One region of the Inquilinus sp. OTU3971 genome, then DNA from elsewhere that is predicted to be linked to it. Evidence: predicted binding sites of a transcription regulator. Region 1 holds the regulator's gene; the other holds the start of a gene.
The links. The regulator LexA, encoded in region 1, represses DNA repair genes until DNA is damaged. The targets are predictions, from matches to a motif close to ATGTTCTANTTTGGTTC.
Positions count from the first base shown of each region.

Region 2: uvrA (excinuclease ABC subunit UvrA) is a predicted target of LexA. The motif match lies at 5,256-5,272, and genes of this name have one in related genera.

Region 1 covers NZ_JASATH010000112.1:17,615-25,087, reverse strand. Annotated here, with positions in the region: gene AAHM41_RS24890 (TetR/AcrR family transcriptional regulator) at 1-395, shown strand, start outside; gene AAHM41_RS24885 (LacI family DNA-binding transcriptional regulator) at 392-1,420, opposite strand; gene lexA (transcriptional repressor LexA) at 1,457-2,185, opposite strand; gene AAHM41_RS24875 (molybdopterin molybdotransferase MoeA) at 2,316-3,515, opposite strand; gene moaC (cyclic pyranopterin monophosphate synthase MoaC) at 3,512-3,994, opposite strand; gene trpC (indole-3-glycerol phosphate synthase TrpC) at 3,991-4,803, opposite strand; gene trpD (anthranilate phosphoribosyltransferase) at 4,800-5,825, opposite strand; gene AAHM41_RS24855 (anthranilate synthase component II) at 5,822-6,406, opposite strand; gene trpE (anthranilate synthase component I) at 6,513-7,473, opposite strand, start outside.
Region 2 covers NZ_JASATH010000016.1:32,732-40,204, reverse strand. Annotated here, with positions in the region: gene AAHM41_RS06365 (CHAT domain-containing tetratricopeptide repeat protein) at 1-291, shown strand, start outside; gene AAHM41_RS06360 (choloylglycine hydrolase family protein) at 436-1,473, opposite strand; gene AAHM41_RS06355 (hypothetical protein) at 1,951-2,115, opposite strand; gene uvrA (excinuclease ABC subunit UvrA) at 2,246-5,095, opposite strand; gene AAHM41_RS06345 (EndoU domain-containing protein) at 5,357-5,908, shown strand; gene AAHM41_RS06340 (hypothetical protein) at 5,918-6,277, shown strand; gene ssb (single-stranded DNA-binding protein) at 6,361-6,903, shown strand; gene AAHM41_RS06330 (aspartate/glutamate racemase family protein) at 6,915-7,473, shown strand, end outside.

The sequences.
Region 1 (7,473 bases):
AGACCTGGATCGAGCCGGTCCGCTCGGCGCCGGACGCGATCGACGGCATCGCCGGCGTGTTCGACCGGATCGCAGCGGGGCTGCGGCGGCGCGGCGCCGTCTCCGGCTGCCCGCTGAACAACCTGGCGCTGGAGCTTTCCCTGGCCGATCCGGAGTTCCGCACCGCGATGCAGGTGGTGTTCGAGGCCTGGCGGGCGGCGATTGCCGCGAGGCTGCGGGCCGACCAGGCGGCCGGCCACCTGGCCGAAGCGGACGCCGACGAGCTGGCGGCCTTCGTCGTCGCCGCCTATTCCGGGGCGATGGCCCAGGCCAAGGCGCAACAGGACGCGGCTCCGTTGGAGGCCTGCGCCCGGCAGCTGAGGCGGTCTCTGGAAGGGCTGCGGACCGGCGCCTAGAGGCTGTCGCGCTCGACCAGGCGGATGTCGAACAGCCGGCCCTGGATCGGGTGGTCGGGATCGGCCAGGCGGGCGGCGATCTGGTCGATGGCGTGGCGCACCATCTCGGCCATCGGCTGGCGGACCGTGGTCAGGCGATAGGCGGGCCAGGCGGCCAGCGTCATGTCGTCGAAGCCGACGATGCCGATCTCCTGTGGCACGGCGAGGCCGCGCTCGCGGCAGGCGTCGAAGGCGCCGAGCGCCAGGATGTCGTCGCCGCAGAACACCGCCTGCGGCCGATGCCGGTCGAGCAGGGCGTGCATGCCGCTGCGGCCATGCTCATGCGAATAGTCGCCGGCGAACTCCACGGCCAGGGGCCGCAGACCTGCCGCTTCCAGCCCGCTCAAAAAACCCGCGGCGCGGTCGATCGACGACGAATCGGTCCCGGCCCCGCCGAGGAAGGCCAATTGCTGCAGGCCGCGCGCCAGCATCGCCTCGGCGACCAGCCGCCCGCCCGCGACATTGTCGACCGTCACCGCCGGCACAGCCGCCTCCGCCCGGCCGAACACATGCACCACCGGCAGCCCGGCGCGGGCGCAGGAATCGGCGAAGCCCTCCGGCGGCGCGGAGGTGGCGATCAGCACCGCATCGACGCTGTATTGCAGCATCATGTCGAGGGCGGAGTCGGCGCCGCCATCCTCCGACAGGTTGGCGATCAGCGGCCGCAGCCCACGGCGCTGCAGCTCCCGCGTGAACAGGTCGAACACGTCCATGAAGGCGGGGTTGGCGAAATGGCTCGAGACCAGCCCGACCAGCTCGGTCCGGCCGGTCATCAGGCTGCGCGCCAGCCGGTTGGGGCGGTAGCCCAGCGCCTCCGCCGCCGCCAGGACGCGGGCCCGCATCCGGGGCGAGACGCTGGCATCCTTGGTGAAGGTGCGGGAGACGGCGGAGATCGACACGCCGGCCGCTTCCGCGACCTGTTGCGCCGTGGCCCGCTCGGCACCGGTTGCCCGGTGCCCGGGCCGGCCGCTGTTGGAGCGCCTCACGCGGTCACGATCCGCCCGGAGAGGGCGCGCAAGGGCTTACGAATAGGTCCGCAGCAGCCCGATCAGTCGCCCCTGGATGCGGACGCGATCGGAGGGCAGGTAGCGGGTCTCATAGGCGGAGTTGGCGGCCTCCAGCCCGATCGAGGCGCCCTTCTTGCGCAGCCGCTTCAGCGTCACCTCGTTGTCGTCGACCAGGGCGACGACGATGACGCCGGGATCGGCCGCGTCGCAGCGCTTGATGATGACGGTGTCGCCGTCCAGGATCCCGGCCTCGACCATGCTGTCGCCGGCGACCTCCAGGGCGTAGTGCTCACCCGGGCCAAGCAGCGAGGCCGGCACCTCGGCATAGTTGGAATGGTCGCGCAGCGCCTCGATCGGCATGCCGGCGGCGATCCGGCCGTAGAGCGGCAGGCGGACGCCGAGCTCGGGGTTGCTGAGATCGGCGCGCTCCAGCTTGCGGCCGGGCAGGGCGACGTCGGAGCGCACGGGCCGGAAGGGGACAACGTTGTCATCCTCGGCCGGCGACCCGGCCGGCGCGTCCGACTTCAGGCAATCCGGCAGCTTGAGCACCTCCAGCGCCCGGGCCCGATGCGGCAGCCGCCGAATAAAACCGCGCTCCTCGAGCCCGGTGATCAGTCGATGGATGCCCGATTTCGACTTCAGGGCCAGCGCGTCCTTCATCTCGTCGAAGGAAGGACTGACGCCGTCCGCCTCCAGACGGCGGTGAACGAACAACAACAACTCCTGTTGCTTTCGCGTCAGCAAGGCATCCTCCGTTGGCAGGGGCCGCGGCGCGGCCGAATCCCTGGAGAGAACATTAGGAGGAACAAAACAAAAACACAAGCGCCTAACTGCGGCACTCTCGGTTCTTTACTTCCTTGTAACGATCGCCGGGTCAGATCCCGTCGCCGAACAGCACCGCCTCGACCGGCTCGCCGCGCGCCGCGGCCGGCGCATGGGGCGGGCGGATCACCAGCCCGTCGGCCGCGGCCAGCAGCGACAGCATCGAGCTGTCCTGGGTCGGGAACGGAGTGGCGACATAACCGGAATCTGTCCGTTCGATCCGCGCCCGCAGGTAATCTTCGCGCCGGTCATTGGCCGGCAGGTCGCGGCCCAGTGTCGCGGCGACGCGGTTCTCCGGCGCCTCGGCCCCCTGCAGGGCCCACAGCACCGGGCGCAGGAACAGCCAGCCGCAGACCATGGTCGAGACCGGGTTGCCGGGCAGGCCGAGCAACGGCGTGTCGCCGAGCCGGCCGAACATCAGCGGCTTGCCCGGCCGCATGGCGATGGTCCAGAAGTCGAGCGCCAGGCCGCGCTCGCCGAGCACCGAGCGGATCAGGTCATGCTCGCCGACCGAGGCGCCGCCGGTGGTGACGATCAGGTCGGCACCGCGGGCGCCGGCGGCCAGCGCCGCCAGGGAGTCGGCATTGTCGCGGGCGATGCCGAGATCGACCGGCTCGCCGCCGCAGCTGCGGATCAGCGCGGCCAGGGCATGGGAGTTGGAGCTGACGATCTGGCTCGGCCCCAGCGCCTCGCCCGGCAGCACGATCTCGTCGCCGGTCGCCAGCACCGCCACGCGCGGCCGGCGGCGCACATGCAGCCAGGGATGGTTGGTCGAGGCGGCGATGCCGATGTCGCGCGCGGTCAGGCGCCGGCCCGGCTGCAGCAGCACGTCGCCGGTGCGGAAATCCAGCCCGGCCTTGCGCACATGGCGGCCGGCGGCGACGCCCTCGCGCACCGTGACCCGGTCGCCGTCGGCGTCGGTGTCCTCCTGCAGCACCACGGCATCGGCGCCGTCCGGCAGCGGCGCGCCGGTGAAGATGCGGACGCATTGGCCCGGGCCGACCGCGCCCTCGAAGCGGCCGCCGGCCGGGACCTCACCGATCCGCCGCAGCGTCGCCGGGACGGTCGCGACATCGGCGGCCCGCACCGCCCAGCCATCCATGGCCGAGACGTCGAGCGGCGGCTGGGTCAGCCGCGCCGCCACTGGCTCGGCCAGGATCCGGCCCAGCCCGGCGGGCAGGGGCACGGTCTCGGCCGGCAGGGCGGCGAAGGCGGCGAGGATGCGGGCGCGGGCCTCGGCGACCGGGATCATGTCTGGGCCTCGTAAGTGCCTGACCGCCCGCCGGATTTGTGCAGCAGCCGCAGGTCGGTCACGACCATGCCGCGGTCGACCGCCTTGCACATGTCGTAGACGGTCAGGGCGGCGACCGAGGCGGCGGTCAGCGCCTCCATCTCCACCCCGGTGCGGTGGGTGACCTTGACCGTGGCCTCGATCTCGACCCGGCTGTGCTCGGCATCGCAGCGCAGCGCCAGCTCGACGCTGGACAGCGGCAGCGGGTGGCACAGCGGGATCAGGTCGGACGTGCGCTTGGCGGCCATGATGCCGGCGATGCGGGCGATGCCCAGCACGTCGCCCTTGGCATGGCCGCCGGAAGCGATCAGCGCCAGCGTCTCCGGCTTCATCTCCACCCGGCAGCCGGCCCGCGCCACCCGCACCGTCGCCTCCTTGGCGGAGACGTCGACCATGCGCGCCTGGCCGGCCGAATCGAAATGGGTCAGCTCGCCGGTCATGCCGCCGAGGATCTCGCGTCCGGCGTCAGCAGCGCACGGGTGGCGGCGGCGACGTCGTCGTGCCGCATCAGGCTTTCGCCGATCAGGAAGGTGGTGGCGCCGGCGCGGGCCATCCGGGCCAGGTCGGTTGGCGTGAACAGGCCGCTCTCGGAGACCAGCAACCGGTCGCCCGGCACATGGGCCGCCAGAGCCTCCGTGGTGGCGAGGTCGACCTGCAGGGTCTTGAGGTTGCGGTTGTTGATGCCGAGCAGCGGCGAGCGCAGTTTCAGCGCCCGGTCCAGCTCGGCCGCGTCATGCACCTCGACCAGCACGTCCATGCCGGCGTCGATCGCCGCCTGCTCCAGCTCGCGGGCGGTGGCGTCGTCCAGCGCCGCCATGATCAAGAGGATGCAGTCGGCGCCCAGCGCCCGGGCCTCGACGACCTGATAGGGGTCGACCATGAAGTCCTTGCGCAGCACCGGCAGCTCGACGGCGTTGCGGGCGGCGGTCAGGTATTCGTCGGCGCCCTGGAAGTAAGGCATGTCGGTCAGCACCGACAGGCAGCTGGCGCCGCCGTCGCGATAGGCGCGGGCGAGGGCGGGCGGGTCGAAATCCGGGCGGATCAGCCCCTTCGACGGCGAGGCCTTCTTGATCTCGGCGATCAGGCCGTAGCGGCCTTCCGCCTGGGCCCGGCGCAGCGCCGCGACGAAGCCGCGCGGCGGCGCGGCCCGGTCGGCCAAGCGGCCGATCTCCGCCGCGGGCACCGCCGCCTTGCGGGCCTCGATGTGCCGGCGCTTGTCGGCGACGATGCGGGTGAGGGTGTCGCTCATGCCGTTCCCTGGCTCGTGATCCGGGCCAGCCGCTCGAGGACATGGGCGGCCGAGCCGTCGTCGATGATGCGGGCCGCGAGGGCGGCGCCGTCGGGCAGTGTAGAGACCCGGTCGGCGACGATGAAGCAGGCTGCGGCATTCAGCAGCACGATGTCGCGATAGGCGCCGTGCGCCCCGCCCAGCACGGCGCGCAGGGCGGCGGCGTTGGTCGCCGGATCGCCGCCCTTGAGGTCCTCCGGGACCGCGCGGCGCAGCCCGGCATCTTCCGGCGTCACGGTCAGGCGCCGGATCTGGCCACCACGCAGCTCCGCCACCGCGGTCGGGCCGGTGGTGGTCATCTCGTCGAGGCCGTCGCTGCCATGCACCACCCAGGCGGTCTCGCTGCCCAGCTGGTTCAGCGCCTGGGCCACCGGCTCGACCCAGGCCTCGGCGAAGACGCCGAGCAGCTGGCGCTTCACCCCGGCCGGGTTGGCCAGGGGCCCGAGCAGGTTGAAGATGGTGCGGGTGCCCAGCTCCTGCCGCGCCGGGCCGACATGGCGCATGGCGCTGTGATACAGCGGCGCGAACAGGAAGCCGATCTGGGCCTCCCACAGCGCCTCGCGCATCACCTCCGGCGGCGCCTCGACATTGACGCCGAGCTCGGTCAGCACGTTCGCTGCGCCGGTCAGGCTGGAGGCGGCGCGGTTGCCGTGCTTGGCCACCGGCACGCCGGCGCCGGCCAGGACGAAGGAGACGGCGGTCGAGACGTTGAAGGAGCCGGAATTGTCGCCGCCGGTGCCGCAGCAGTCGATGGCGCCGTCCGGCGCGTCGATGGTCACGGCCTTGTCGCGCATCACCCGGGCGGCGGCGGCGATCTCCTCCGGCGTCTCACCGCGGACGCGCAGCGCCATCAGGAAGCCGCCGATCTGCGCCGGCGTCGCCTCGCCGGACATGATGATCTCGAAGGCGGCACGGGCGGTGGCGGCGTCCAGCGGCTGGCCCAGCGCGGCCTTGGCGATGAAGGGTCGCATCTCGGTCGTCATGCCGCGTTCCGCCGCTCGGCGATGGCCAGGAAGTTCTGCAGGATCTTGTGGCCGTATTGCGAGGCGATGCTCTCCGGATGGAACTGCACGCCATGGATCGGCAGGGTCTTGTGCCGCAGCGCCATGATCACCCCGTCCGCGGTCCAGGCCGTGGCCTCCAGGCTGTCGGGCATGCTCTCGGGCGCGATGGTCAGCGAGTGGTAGCGGGTGGCCTCGAAATTGTCCGGCAGCCCGGCCAGCACGCCGCCGCCATGGTGGTGCACCGGGCTGATCTTGCCGTGCATCGGCTCCGGTGCCCGGACGATCCGGCCGCCGAAGACCTGGCCGATCGCCTGGTGGCCGAGGCAAACGCCGAACACCGGCACCTTTCCGGCGGCGGCCCGGATCAGGTCCATGCAGATGCCGGCCTTGTCGGGGTCGCAGGGGCCGGGCGAGAGGACGATGCCGTCGGGCCGCAGCGCCAGCGCCTCGTCGACCGTCAGCGCGTCGTTGCGGCGGACCTCGGTGTCGGCCCCGAGCTCGCCGAGGTAATGCACCAGGTTGTAGGTGAAGCTGTCGTAGTTATCGATCAGCAGAAGCATGGGAGTCGCCCTTTCGAGGCGTGGGAATGGGGAGGAGCGGCGGGGATCCGGCCGGCCTCACCATCGATGCAGCAGGGGGCGATGCTGCTGCGAAAGGATGCGATCTCTAGACATGTCCCATGGGCCGGTTGCCGTTGCGCGGCCGGTTGGCGAAGCGTACCGCATCTTCGGCGGCGCGTACCAGCGCCCGCGCCTTGTTGCGGGTCTCCTGGTACTCGCCCTCCGGGCTGCTGTCGGCGACCACGCCGCCGCCGGCCTGGATGTAGAGCGTGTCGTCCTTCACCACCGCGGTGCGCAGGGCGATGCAGGTGTCCATGTCGCCATTGGCGCCGAAATAGCCCATCGCGCCGGCATAGATGCCGCGCCGCGCCACCTCCAGCTCGTCGATGATCTCCATTGCCCGCACCTTCGGCGCGCCGCTGGTGGTGCCGGCGGGGAAGCCGGCGGCCAGCGCCGCCACCACGTCCTGGTCCGGCGCGATCCGGCCGACGACGTTGGAGACGATGTGCATGACATGCGAGTAGCGCTCGACGATGAAGCGGTCGGTGACCTTGACCGAGCCGATCTGCGACACCCGGCCGACATCGTTGCGGCCGAGGTCGAGCAGCATCAGATGCTCGGCCCGCTCCTTCGGGTCGGCCAGCAGGTCCTGCTCCAGCGCCACATCCTCCTCCGGCGTGGCACCGCGCGGCCGGGTGCCGGCGATCGGCCGGATGGTGACCTCGCCGTCGCGCAGCCGCACCAGGATCTCAGGGCTCGACCCGACGATGGCGAAGTCGCCGAAGTTCTGGAACACCAGGAAGGGCGACGGGTTCAGCCGCCGCAATGCCCGGTACAGCGCGAAGGGCGGCAGGGTGAAGGGCAGGGAGAAGCGCTGCGACAGCACCACCTGGAAGATGTCGCCGGCGCGGATGTACTCCTTCGCCCGCTCGACCACCGCGTGGTACTCCTCCCGCGTCATGTTCGAGCTCGGCTCGAGCAAAGCGGGCAGGTTGCCCTCGGCCGCCGCCTCGCGGTGCGGCAGGCTGGATTCGAAGCGGGCAACCACGTCCGACAGCCGCTCGCAC
Region 2 (7,473 bases), on a different contig from region 1:
CTCGTCGTGCTGTCCGCCTGCGACACCGCCCAGGGCGACCGCAGCTATGTGGAAGGGCTGAGCGGTCTGCCCTCGGCGCTGGCGATTGCCGGAGCCCGGCGCAGCCTGCTCGCCCGCTGGCCCGTCGATGACCGCGGGACCGCGCTGTTCATGGTCCGGTTCTATCAGGCCCTCGCCGAGAGCCGCTCCTACGAGCAGGCGATCCGCGCGGCGAAGCTCGATGCGATCACAGGCAAGCTGCCCGGTGTGCCGGACGATGTGTGGCTGGCCTTCGCCATGATCGCCAACTGATCGGAAAGGCGGGCGGGACGATGAGCCTGTCTTCAGCCCCGGATCCGACAGCCGTTGGCGGGACGTGGTCGAAGTGGCCGGGACCCTGGCGCCGCCCGGGCCGCTCCTGGCCTGACGGCGCGGAGCGGCCCGGAGATCAGCCGGTTACTCCGCCGCTCGGTTGACCGTCGGGGTGATGTCGATGGAGACCGGCTGCGCCGGCAGCGGGTAGCGGGTCTCGACGGGGTCCGACATGTTCAGCTTCTTGAGGTCGATCCGCATGATCGTCGGATTGTCGTAGGTGCGGAAGTTGAAGATCTTCTCCGTCAGCTCCTTGACCACGACCACCTGGGGGTAGTCGTATTCGGGCGTCTCGCCGTCCTGCGTCCGCGAGGCGCTGGTGCCTTTCGGAATGTCGACGGTGTTGAGCAGGTGCAGCGCCAGGTTGCAGGCCTCCTTGCTGTCCTTCGGCCGCTGGGCTTGCTCGGCGAAGTGCTTGTTGAAGACCGTGCGGATGAAGCGGGACGGCGGGGTCGAGTCCCCGGGCACACCTCGCATGCCGCTGCCGTGCCCCGTCTGCGCGAACCGCTTCAGACCGATCTCGATGGGCTCGGCGTCGACGTTCGACAGGCCGACATAGTTCTGGATGTTGGTGATCTGCCAGGGAAAGGGCGGATCGTTGGTCACCACGCCGACCGGATTGTCATAGACGTGGGTCTTGTGATCGAGGAACTCGACGACGATGCTCCGACCGGCCTCGTCATGGATCGGGAAATGCAGCGGTGACTGCTTCTCCAGCACAAGGTCCCCCCAGACCTCGACGTCTTTTTTGTCCAGCCTGTCCCTGACCTCGTCGACGGTGGCACAGGTGCCGAGCACCCAGCTGGCGAAGAGATCGACGACCAGGGCCTTGTCTCGAGACACGTCATGCTTGTAGCGCGAAGTGGGCAGCCACAAGGCGCCGATGCTCAGCCCCGCCTCGTTCATGCCGTCGGAGATGATGTTCCTGTTGTAGGCGCTGGTGCCGACATAGCCGTATCGGGCGTTCCAGCTATAGCCTTCCTTGCCCTCCGGCGCCGGGCTTTGCTTCAGGGTGCCTCTGCCGCCGACCAAAATCTCGGATTTGAGGTCCGTTCCGAACTCTACGCTGCGTCCGTTGACCACGCTGGCATCGCGCGCCAGCAACAGAAAATCGGTGCACATAATCTGCCTCCTCGGGAGAGAGATCCCGCCCGGAGCCGGCGAAATCGGCCGGCCGGCAATGCTCCGTGCCAGGACGGGACCCGGGTGATGCTGGGTTCAAAAGGGCTCGGCGGCGTGGTGTCCGGACCAATCGCCCCTTGCCGTCCGAGCCGAAGCCAGGATGGCATCTGTCCATCCGGAGCGGTAGGTCCAGATGGCTGTTATCGTTGAGTCCAGATCTATAAAATCCAATATTATGTGATAAATCCCATAGTAGAATAAAGACCTACCTCGACATGCTCCAAGCCGTCGCCCGGGAATGATCGCAGGACGGGTCTCTTCACGATCCGATTTTGCCTCGAGACCCGCTCCTATGAGCAGGTCAACGTAGAGGGAGGCGGCGTTGAGCAACAGACAATCGCCAGCTAGCCGGACGAAATCCGACTAGCCCTTGGCACGATCGGCGACAGATAAAGGCCGATGGCCGGCTTTGCGCATCTAGCCCTTCTTGTCGGTCGCGGGCGCCGGTGTCTGCGGGATCTGCGTCTGGCCGGCCTGGATCTGGCTCTGTCCGCCTTTGGCGTCGGCCTGGGCGCTGTAGGGGCAGGCGAAGGCAGGTGATGCGATCAGCAGCGCTGCGGCAGCAAGGGCAAGGAACTTCATGTCGGCCTCCCGTTCCTGCGCCGGAGCGCCGGATCTTGGATCCGGACTGCGGCGCCGTGGCATAAGGGATCGATCCGGATCATCGTACTCGCCTGCGCCGGGTCTGGAAAGCCGCTGTCCGGAGTCGGGCTCACGCCCGCTGCTTCTGCCGGGCCTGCTGCAGATAGGGCGCCAAGTACTGGCCGGTATAGCTGCGCTTGGCGCGGACCACATCCTCCGGCGTGCCGGCGGCGATGATCTCGCCGCCGCCGTCGCCGCCCTCGGGGCCGATATCGACGATCCAGTCGGCGGTCTTGATCACCTCGAGATTGTGCTCGATCACGATCACCGTGTTGCCCTGGTCGACCAGCTCGTGCAGCACCTCGAGCAGCTTGCGCACATCGTGGAAATGCAGGCCGGTGGTCGGCTCGTCCAGGATGTAGACGGTCTTGCCGGTGGCCCGGCGCGACAGCTCCTTGGCCAGCTTCACCCGCTGCGCCTCGCCGCCCGACAGCGTGGTCGCCGCCTGGCCGATCTTGACGTAGTCGAGGCCGACCCGGTGCAGCGTCTCCATCTTGTCGCGGATCGATGGCACGGCGCGGAAGAACTCCGCCCCTTCCTCGACCGTCATCTCCAGCACCTCGGCGATCGACTTGTCGCGGTACAGCACCTCCAGCGTCTCACGGTTGTAGCGATGGCCCTTGCAGACGTCGCACTGGACATAGACGTCGGGCAGGAAGTGCATCTCGATCTTGATGACGCCGTCGCCCTGGCAGGCCTCGCAGCGGCCGCCCTTGACGTTGAAGGAGAAGCGGCCGGGGCCGTAGCCGCGAGCCTTGGCCTCCGGCAGCCCGGCGAACCAGTCGCGGATCGGGGTGAAGGCGCCGGTATAGGTCGCCGGGTTCGACCGCGGCGTGCGGCCGATCGGCGACTGGTCGATGTCGATGATCTTGTCGAGGAACTGGACGCCCTCGATCGCATCGTGCTGCGCTGGATGCTCATGCGCCCCCATCAGCTGCCGGGCCAGCGACTTGTACAGGGTCTCGATCACCAGGGTCGACTTGCCGCCGCCGGACACGCCGGTGACGCAGGTGAAGGTGCCCAGCGGCACCTCCATGGTGACATTTTTGAGGTTGTTGCCGCGGGCACCGACCACCTTCAGCACCTGGCCCTTGTGACCGGGGCGGCGAGTCACCGGCACCTCGATCCGCTTGGCGCCGGTCAAATACTGGGCGGTGATGCTGTCGGGCGCGTGCAGCACCTCCTCGGGCGTGCCATGCGCCACCACCACGCCGCCATGCACGCCGGCGCCGGGGCCCATGTCGACCAGGTAGTCGGCGCTGCGGATCGCGTCCTCGTCATGCTCGACCACCAGCACGGTGTTGCCGAGGTCGCGCAGCCGCTTCAGCGTACCCAGCAACCGCTCATTGTCGCGCTGGTGCAGCCCGATCGACGGCTCGTCGAGGACGTAGAGCACGCCGGTCAGGCCGGAGCCGATCTGCGAGGCCAGGCGAATGCGCTGGCTCTCGCCGCCCGACAGCGAGCCCGAGCCGCGCGCGAGGGTGAGATAGGTCAGGCCGACGGCGCTGAGGAAGGTCAGCCGCTCGTTGATCTCCTTCAGGATGCGGTAGGCGATCTCCTGGTCCTTGACCGACAGCTTGGCGTTCAGCGCCGCGAACCACTGCCCGGCCTCGGCGATCGACTTCTCCGCCACCTGGCTGACATGCAGTCCGTCGATCTTCACCGCCAGCGCCTCGGGCTTGAGGCGGGCGCCGCCGCAGGTCTCGCAGGGCCGGGTGCCCTGGTACTTGCCCAGTTCTTCCCGGGTCCAGGCGCTGTCGGTCTCGCGGAACCGCCGCTCCATGTTCGGGATCAGCCCTTCGAACGGCTTCTCGGTCTTGTAGGTGCGCAGCCCGTCATCATAGCGGAAGGTGATCGGCTCCTTGCCGGAGCCGTACAGGATCGCATTGCGCACCTGCTCCGGCAGGTCGCGCCAGGGCGTCGTCGTGCTGACGCCGTAATGGGCGGCAATCGCCTCCAGCGTCTGGTGGTAGTATTTCGAGGACGAGCCCTCCCACGGCGCCACCGCGCCCTTGGCCAGGGTCCGGCTCTCATCCGGCACCACCAGCTCCGGGTCGAACACCAGCTTGGCGCCAAGGCCGTCGCAGGCCGGGCAGGCGCCGTGCGGGCTGTTGAAGGAGAACAGCCGCGGCTCGATCTCCGGGATGGTGAAGCCGGAGACCGGGCAGGCGAATTTCGACGAGAACAGCGTGCGGTCGCCGCTGTCGGCGTTCTCGGCGATGGCCAGGCCCTCGGCCAGGCCCAGTGCGGTCTCGATCGAATCGGCCAGGCGGTTGCCCAGGTCGTCGCGCACCACCAGCCGGTCGACCACCACCTCGATGTCGTGCTTCAGCTTCTTGTTCAGCGCCGGCACGTCCTCGATCTCGTACAGGGTGCCGTCGACCTTGACCCGCTGGAAGCCGCGGGCCCGCAGCTCCTGCAACTCCTTCCGGTACTCGCCCTTGCGGCCGCGCACGATCGGGGCCAGCAGGTACAGGCGGGTGCCGTCGCCCATCGCCATCACCCGGTCGACCATCTGGCTGACCGTCTGGCTCTCGATCGGCAGGCCGGTGGCCGGGGAATAGGGCACGCCGATGCGGGCGAACAGCAGCCGCATGTAGTCGTAGATCTCGGTCACCGTGCCGACGGTCGACCGCGGGTTGCGGCTGGTCGTCTTCTGCTCGATCGAGATCGCCGGCGACAGGCCCTCGATCGAATCGACGTCCGGCTTCTGCATCAGCTCGAGGAACTGGCGGGCATAGGCCGACAGGCTCTCGACATAGCGGCGCTGGCCTTCGGCATAGATGGTGTCGAAGGCGAGTGAGGACTTGCCGGAGCCGCTGAGGCCGGTGATCACGATCAGCTGGTCGCGCGGCAGATCGACGTCGACATTCTTCAGATTGTGCTCGCGCGCGCCGCGGACGCTGATGGACTTGTACATCGCCAGGATCACTCATGCGGGAAGGGCGTCCCCGGTCTCCGGGCACACCGATGTGCAATATGGGGCGGGCGAAGCCCGAAAGCGACTCCGGCCCGGCTGCCGGATCGCTGCGGGGGCCGCGGCCGCGTTCCGGCCCACAGCGAGTCCGATGACGGGACTCGAACATATCGGGAACGTTGCGGTCAAGCGGAAAGCGGGATAGGATGCCGGTCCAGAGCCTTTCAGGGGCAGGAAACCCCAAGGCCTTCGGTGCGAGATTCCATGATCCGTCGGGTCGGCTTGATTGCGCTTCTGCTGCTGCTGTCGTGGGCCGGCGATTCGATGGCCGCGACACTCGACTGCGGCGACGCCGGCAAGCGGCTGTGGAGCCACAGCGATCCCCAGGTCAATCTCAGCCACATCTTCTGCGGCGAGGTCGGGCGCAACGGCGACCCCAAGGGGTTCCATTCGCGCGCCGCCGGCCTGCCGACCGGCGCGGTCGACCGGGTGGAGGAGACCGCGCATCGCGGCAACGAGGTCTATGACGCGACCGTGATCTTCAGCAACGGCCGGCGCAAGCGGTCGACCTTCTATCCCGATGACTGCTCGGCGGAGGCGATCCTGCGCTCGGTGCTCTACGCCTGGCGCAACCAGACCGGCGCGCATCCGGCCTGGGGTGTGCTCGGCCCCTCTGCACCGGATGGGGCGGCGCCGGCGGGTGGCGGCCCGCAGGACGGCTATTGCCGCGACGACCGTCGCCGGCCCTTCGAGATCCGGATCGGCACGATCCAGCGCCACGGCCAGGATGCTGTCAACACCGCGTTCCCGAACTGAGAGGCCGGGATGAAGGGAAAGCAGAGCATGATCGAGGTCACCCGCGACGCCGAGGGCCGGCCGCGCGTCGTGTCCGGCACCGCGGCGCCGATCCTGGCCGATTTCCTCGAGACCGACCTGCGCGGCGACGACGCCTGGACGGCCCGGGTGGCCGAGCGCCTGGGCGAGGCCGGGGAGGGGGGAGAGCCGATCATCGGCAACCTCTATGCGCTGGAGATCCACGGTGCCCAGTCGGTGCTGCGCAACATCCACGACGCCAAGGTGCCGGCGCTGATGCTGCCGACCCAGGATCTGGCGGTGGCGGTCGGCGCCTGGCTGGCGGCGCTGCGCAAGCCCGGACGCGCGGCACGGCCGCGCCGGAAGGGATGAGGCTGGTGGCTCAAACGTGATTGGCATCGGCGGGCCATCCGTCTAGGGTCCGCCGCTAACAGGTATGGAGTGAGGTCTGGATCATGGCTGGCAGCGTCAACAAGGTCATTCTCATCGGCAATCTCGGCCGCGATCCGGAGATCCGGTCCTTCCAGAATGGCGGGCGGGTGGCGAATCTCTCGGTCGCGACGTCGGAGAACTGGAAGGACCGCACCACCGGCGAGCGTAAGGAGCGTACCGAGTGGCACCGCGTCGTGGTGTTCAACGACGCGTTGGTCGGAGTGGTCGAGCGGTTCCTGAAGAAGGGCTCGAAGATCTATGTCGAGGGCCAGATCGAGACCCGCAAATACACCGACCAGAGCGGCGCCGAGCGCTACACCACCGAGGTGGTGCTGCGCCCGTTCCGGGGCGAGCTGACCATGCTCGACGGCCGTGAGGGCGGCGGCGGTGGCGGGAGTGGCGGCTTCGAGGATGAGGGCGGCTCGGGCGGCGGCTACGGCGGCGGTGGCGGCTATGGCGGCGGCCGGTCCTCGGGCGGTGGTTCGTCCGGCGGCGGTGGCGGCGGCTCCTCCGGCGGCGGCCGTGGCCCGATGGCGGACGATCTCGACGACGAGATCCCGTTCTGACGCCAGCGGCGATGGACGACCGCGGGATGCGGGGCCTGGCGCCGCGCATCCTGCTGATCAATCCCAATACCAACCGCGCCACCACCGCGATGATGGTGGCGATCGCCCAGGCCGAAGCCGGCGATGCGATGATCGTCGAGGGCGCGACGGCCGCGTCCGGCGTGCCGATGATCCTCGACGAGGCCGCGCTCGCCGCCTCGGCGGAACAGGTCGTCGCGATCGGCGCCGGGGCGGCCGGAGCGGCGGGGATGATCGTGGCGGCCTTCGGCGATCCCGGACTGGAAACGCTGCGCGGTCGCGTGACGGTTCCGGTCGTCGGGCTCTGCGAGGCGGGGATGCTGGAGGCCGCGGCCGGCGGGCGCCGGTTCGGCGTCGCGACCACGACCCCGGCGCTTGCCGCCACGATCGACGCCAAGGCCCGGGCCCTGGGGCTCGGCCCGCTCTACACCGGCATCCGCCTGACGCCCGGCGACCCGGCTGCGCTGGTCGGCGATCCGGAACTGTTGGAAACGGCCTTGGCCGATGCGGTCGCCCTGGCGATCGAGCGGGACGGGGCCGAGGCGGTGGTGA